Siphonobacter curvatus: one gene and its partner. The protein of the gene in region 1 interacts with the protein of each later gene in a pairwise test. Links are inferred from orthologs where the notes say so. Each region holds a gene or a part of one and is shown in the gene's direction. Other genes may lie near its edges. The genes, in order: sucD and sucC.

Region 1 (3,170 bases):
CGATTACTCGAAGGCGGGCATTTCGACCATGTTCAATACCGGAACCGTGGTTGGTATCAATGTCAATCTCTTCGGAGCAGGTTTTCCTCCCAAGCATATACCTTCCTTTAGTTGGGGCGGGGCTGATACCGGATTTGAACCCTACCGCTTCTCGAAGGCCGTAGACGTGGCTCGTAACACGATGGACCGCCGAGGTCGTCTGTTTACCGAAGAGGAAGAAGACATCTGGAGAGCCGTCTATGCTCTCGAACAAAACGAAATTCCTCACGTACCGGATGTGGACGAAGACTAATCAAAATCGCTGCAAGGCGTCGGATTCAAGAATATGCTGGCCGGGAACTTCCTGGTCAGCTATATTCAGCATGGCCGATGCTACTTTACTAGCCTGAATGCCTTTATACTTGCGTAAGGGCGGAATGAGCAACGTAAGGGGCGAAAGTGCAAAGTCAAGTACTTTACCTACCTCTTCACCGAGGCGAAATTGCTTTCGTTTACCGAGTAGGGTAGCGGGCCGGAAAACGGTATAGCTGCGGTAGCCTAATTCGCCAATGGCCGCTTCCACCTGCCCTTTGGTTCGGCTGTAAAAAATCGAAGACTGGGCGTTCGCTCCGATGGACGATACGAGTAGATACTGCGTTGCTCCGGCCTGAAGGGCCAGCTTACCCACCTCTACGGGATATACAAAATCAACTTTTCGAAACGCTTCCTGCGAACCAGCCTGACGAATAGTCGTACCTAAACAGCAAAAAACATCGTTGGCCCCCGATACATCCTGCCGTGTAAGGTTATCGAAATCAACGATACGTTCGTCGAGTTTAGGGTGTTTTAGGTGCATCGGACGACGTACCAATGTAATGACGTTCTCATACCGATCCGATTGTAAGAGTTTGAAAATTAAATAGTTGCCTACTAAACCGGTGGCTCCGATGATAAGGGCTGTCTTCGCATTCATGACAAACTGGTTTCGGGGAATTTACGCAGGAAAAAGTTCTTAAACCGTACCTTTGCTTTAACTTGTACCAGAGGTACAAAATTCTTATTCCCGAAAAATAATTGGGGTACCTATACCTATTCACCCAAATTTATTTCCGGGGAAATTGCCCAACTGGTCTTAGCTTTCTACTTTTACGCCGGATTTTTCTGTTCCTTGTGGGGAACAGCCACATTCTTTCCGAACTGGCCACTGCAAATCCCATCTCTATGAGTGTATTAGTTAACAAAGATTCAAAAATCATTGTACAAGGCTTTACGGGTTCGGAAGGTACCTTCCATGCCCAGCAAATGATTGAATATGGTACTCAGGTTGTTGGCGGTGTAACGCCCGGCAAAGGAGGCCAGAAACACCTGGACCGTCCCGTATTCAACACGGTTGCTGATGCGGTGAAAGAAACGGGTGCTGACGTATCCATCATCTTTGTACCCCCGGCTTTCGCGGCTGACGCCATTATGGAAGCGGCTGACGCAGGCATCAAAGTAATCGTAACAATCACGGAGGGTATCCCCGTGAAAGATATGGTTGCCGTAAAAGAATACGTACAAGGCAAAGATCTGCGTCTGATCGGACCTAACTGTCCTGGCGTTATCACGGCGGATGAATGTAAAGTAGGTATCATGCCTGGCTTTATCTTCAAAAAAGGAACGATCGGTCTGGTATCAAAATCAGGTACGCTCACGTACGAAGCCGTAGATCAATTGACGAAAGCAGGTTTAGGCCAAACAACGGCTATTGGAATCGGCGGTGACCCCATCATCGGTACGACGACGAAAGAAGCCGTTGAGTTGTTGATGAACGATCCCGAAACCGAAGCCATCGTTATGATCGGTGAAATCGGTGGTGGTATGGAAGCAGAAGCTGCTTACTGGATCAAAGAAACCGGTAACAAAAAGCCCGTAGTTGGTTTCATCGCGGGTCAAACGGCTCCCAAAGGTCGCCGGATGGGTCACGCAGGTGCCATCGTTGGTGGTGCTGATGATACCGCTGAAGCAAAAATGCGAATCATGCGTGAATGCGGTCTGTACGTAGCGGAATCGCCTGCCGTCATTGGCGAGACGATGCTGAAAGCATTGGCTGATCAGAAAGTAAACGCATAAGTAAGAATACGATTCTGTAATGAATCCGTTTTGTGAAACAGCGATGTTAGCGAAACGGACGTACTGAAAGCGAGAGTGGTGGGTAGTGATTTCACTTTTTCGAGCGTACGAAAGCCTGTGGGTAGTCTTCTAACCCACAGGCTTCACTGTTTTTTGCTTTTCTTCCTGTGTTTCCTGGCGGGTTCGACGTTTGCTCAGACGACGGGGCCGGAGGAAGGCTATTTCCTCGTACACGATTTTCGCAATGACTGGCGAGTCTACGACGAAGGAATGAAGGCCTACGTTCCCTACATTCGCGAAATTCACCAAGACTACGGATCATACAGCGTCATTCTTGATTTAGCCCAGAACCGACATTACTACCTGCTCTATCGCTCCAATCAGGAAAATTACTTATTTATCAATGGTTCCTTGCAAAAGCAGCTGCCCATTGATAAATGGACCGTTTTTAAGCTCGATAGTCTGTACAAAGCCTATCCTGACCATCGAGTTCTGCTGACTTTGTATGGGCCGCAGTCAGGCATCGAACAAAAGACTTTACAGATTGGGCATAAGGTAGCGGCGGGTCAGAAGCCTATTTACGTATCGGAATCGTTTTTACAGGCCCGGCCGCGGGATACCTCGCCATTTGAAAACTTTTACGTACTGGCGGCTCTCTTGCTATTAGTCGCTTACGCAACGCTGTACCAGCTTTTCCCTCGGGGCTTTATTCGGTATTTGAGTATCAAAGATTTACTGACCATCCAAACGCGGGAGGGAGCCGCTTTGGTTACGCGTGGATTATTTGAAGTCGCAAACTTGCTATTCCTGCTATTGATTAGTTTCCTAATCTCTTATCTGTATCAACTCATTCGGCACCGCGGGATCGATCTATTCCAATCCCAGGATTTGTTTTCGTACGAGGAAAGTTTAGGAAAACTCTTCCTATATTTCTTTGTTATCGGTATTTTGATCTTCATTGTGTTTATCTTTAAGTATTTAATGATCAATATTTTAGGTCACATTTACCGATTTGATAAGATTGTAAACATTCACTTTTTTAAGTCTATTCAGGCTTCAGCGATCTTTTATACCTTTTT
Region 2 (3,202 bases), 2.7 Mb from region 1 along the record:
TGGTTGAGTTCATCCCGCAACTGAAAAAACAACTCGTGCAGTTCCCGGGCGTTGCGGGAATCCAGATTGCCGGAGGGCTCATCCGCGAAAATTACGGCGGGCGAATTAATCAGGGCTCTAGCCACGGCCACCCGCTGTTGCTCACCCCCGGAAAGCTGACTGGGATAATGTTTTTCCCGATGCGAAAGACCCAGTTTCCCCAGTAGCATCTGGGCTCGCTCTTCCGTTTGCTGCGTTTTACCGCCAATCCAAGCCGGAATGCAAACATTTTCCAAGGCCGTAAATTCGGGTAACAGGTTATGAAACTGGAAGATAAAGCCAATGCGTCGGTTTCGAAACTCGGCCAGGGCTTTGTCTTTCAAACTACTAATCTCCTGTCCATCCAGAAAAATCTGACCGGAGTCGGGTCGGTCAAGCGTTCCCAATAAATGCAACAAGGTACTTTTGCCCGCTCCCGAGGCACCTACAATGGATACGATTTCACCGGGCTGGATTTGTAAGTCGATTCCTTTGAGTACGGGCAGGGCACCGTATGATTTAACGAGTTGACGAGCTTCGAGCATGAATGTTGAATCCTAAACTTTTGTTGAACGGAGGGTCTGTGGCTTTTTGCCGTCCTTCTCTTTCCGCATTGCTATTCCGATGGGCCGAAATTCTTATCCCTTCCCAGAGCGAACAAGACCCTTATTACAATCTGTTTATCAAGGCCTTATCGCTCTTACCCCCTTCTACTCCATCGGTCTTAGCTATATTTTGTTGAGCAAAGTTCCTAAACTTTGTCAAACATAACTCAAAGACTTTATTGATTTCTCCCTAATTTTCGGGCCGTAAAGTGAAACCTCACTCAACTTCCTAATGAACATACACGAATACCAGGCGAAAGAGATCCTCAAACGATACGGAGTCCGTATTCAGGAGGGCATCGTCGCTGACACACCCGACAAAGCGGTAGAAGTAGCCCGCGAACTCAACATCAAAACGGGTACGAAATGGTTTGTGGTGAAGGCTCAGATTCATGCCGGAGGCCGTGGTAAAGGCGGTGGCGTAAAACTGGCTAAAAACTACGAAGAAGTCCGTGAGAAATCAGGACAGATTCTGGGCATGCAATTAGTCACGCACCAAACCGGTCCCGAAGGTAAGAAAGTACATAAGGTTCTGATTTCCGAAGACGTGTACTATCCCGGAGCTACGGAGCCCAAAGAATTCTATCTGGCTATCCTGTTAGATCGTGCCAAAGCTTGTAACGTCATCATGGCGTCTACGGAAGGTGGTATGGACATCGAAGAAGTAGCCGAACATTCACCCGAGAAAATCATCAAGGAATGGATCGATCCTAAAGTGGGTCTTCAGGGCTTCCAGGCTCGGAAAATCGCTTTCGCTTTAGGTCTTGAAGGCGATGCTTTCAAAGAGATGGTGAAATTCATTGGCTCTCTTTATAAAGCATACATCGATACGGATGCTTCTCAATTCGAGATCAACCCCGTATTGAAAACGTCCGATAACAAAATTCTGGCCGTTGATGCGAAAGTAAACCTCGACGACAACGCTCTGTATCGCCATACCGATCTGGCTGAAATGCGGGACGTTCGCGAAGAAGATCCTCTGGAAGTAGAAGCTGGTCATTACAACCTGAACTACGTGAAACTGGACGGCAACATTGGCTGTATGGTGAACGGTGCAGGTCTGGCCATGGCTACGATGGACTTGATCAAACTGTCAGGTGGTGAGCCTGCCAACTTCCTCGACGTAGGGGGTGGAGCTAACGCCCAGACGGTAGAAGCAGGTTTCCGTATCATCCTGAAAGATCCGAACGTAAAAGCGATCCTGATCAACATCTTCGGTGGTATCGTTCGTTGCGACCGCGTAGCTACGGGTATCGTAGAAGCGTACAAAGCCATCGGTAATATCCCCGTACCTATCGTCGTTCGTTTGCAAGGAACGAATGCTGAAGAAGGAGCGAAAATCATCGATGAATCAGGTCTGGAAGTACACTCAGCGGTACAGTTGAAAGACGCGGCTGATCGTCTGAAAGATGTATTAGCCACTGCATTCTAAGAAGTTTTCAGTTTACGATTCTCTGTTTTCAGTGACTGAAAAACGTAGATTGTCCAACACAAAGAAGGCCGCTCGATGGAGCGGCCTTCTTCTTTTTAGTAGTTTTCTGCTTACAATTTTCAGTAGCTTCAAACTAAAAAGGGAAAGGCCACTCTTTGGTGTAGCCTTTCCCTTTTTGCAACGTTCGTAGTTTCAGTTCTACCGAAATCACTTCATTTCAACAACTGTAAACCACAACTATAAACTAACCCTATCGGCGGGCGTAATACTTCTCGGCCTCTGGCAACAACTTTTTCAGATCGTTGATCCGTTGTTGGTCTGAGGGGTGCGAAGAAAGCAGTACGGGAGGCTTCTGGGCATTTTTGCTGGCTTCAGCCATACGTCCCCAGAAGGTAACTGCCTCTTTCGGATCATAACCCGCCATGGCCATAAAGATCAGTCCCAAGTGATCCGCTTCACTTTCGTGCTGACGACTGTACCGCAGAATAGCCAGGTTAGCCCCAATGGGAGCCGCTACGTTAAAGACCGTACTCCAGACATTGCGAGCCTGCGTGGGCTTATTAGCATTGGCTACGCCCAACGCCACCTGTCCGCCCGTGAGCAAGCCCTGGGCTACGTACTGCTGACTGACGCGTTCGGATCCGTGCTTCGCAATGGCGTGCGAAATCTCGTGGCCCATCACCGTGGCTAGCCCCGCTTCCGTCTGAGCAACGGGAATCAAACCCGTATACACGACCACTTTACCACCGGGCATACACCAGGCATTTACCTGATTATCCTGTACCAGGTTGAATTCCCAGTTATAACCATCCAGGTACTCGGGATGCTTAATATCATTGAAATATTTGGTAGCCGCTGCGGCAATTCGCTCGCCTACCCGCTTCACCATTTGCGTATTGGCGTTACTGTTGGAGATAACTTTGTTGGTATCCAAAAACTGCTTGTAGCTCACCAGAGCCTGCTGATTCATTTCAGCATCGGATACGAGTAATAATTGATTCCGGTTTGAGATAGGTACACGACTACACGCCCATATCGTTGTAGCCAGTACAATACCTAGGGCAAAGGTTCTTTTCATGATTGTGGAAATGCTAAATGAGGAAATGCGAAATGAATTGTAAAGTACTTGCTAGAAAATCCTGTACCG

The links.
Region 2: the proteins of sucD (region 1) and sucC interact in binary tests that used the Escherichia coli proteins (3 or more experiments, as listed by UniProt). The link is inferred for Siphonobacter curvatus from one-to-one orthologs.

The regions. Positions count from the first base shown.
Region 1 is NZ_PTRA01000001.1:124,163-127,332, forward strand. Bases 304-3,145 are described here. They hold sucD (succinate--CoA ligase subunit alpha), read left to right. Parts: upstream 304-1,200; coding sequence 1,201-2,091; downstream 2,092-3,145. Other genes in these bases: C5O19_RS00490 (NAD(P)H-binding protein), read right to left, coding at 304-952; C5O19_RS00500 (DUF4271 domain-containing protein), read left to right, coding at 2,209-3,145. In the rest of the region: C5O19_RS00485 (putative sugar nucleotidyl transferase), read left to right, coding at 1-292; more of C5O19_RS00490, read right to left, coding at 293-303; more of C5O19_RS00500, read left to right, coding at 3,146-3,170. UniProt on the Escherichia coli protein: Succinyl-CoA synthetase functions in the citric acid cycle (TCA), coupling the hydrolysis of succinyl-CoA to the synthesis of either ATP or GTP and thus represents the only step of substrate-level phosphorylation in the TCA.
Region 2 is NZ_PTRA01000001.1:2,783,428-2,786,629, forward strand. What follows is about bases 82-2,955. They hold sucC (ADP-forming succinate--CoA ligase subunit beta), read left to right. Parts: upstream 82-855; coding sequence 856-2,055; downstream 2,056-2,955. Other genes in these bases: C5O19_RS11655 (ABC transporter ATP-binding protein), read right to left, coding at 82-563; C5O19_RS11665 (M48 family metallopeptidase), read right to left, coding at 2,306-2,955. Also shown: more of C5O19_RS11655, read right to left, coding at 1-81; more of C5O19_RS11665, read right to left, coding at 2,956-3,133. UniProt on the Escherichia coli protein: Succinyl-CoA synthetase functions in the citric acid cycle (TCA), coupling the hydrolysis of succinyl-CoA to the synthesis of either ATP or GTP and thus represents the only step of substrate-level phosphorylation in the TCA.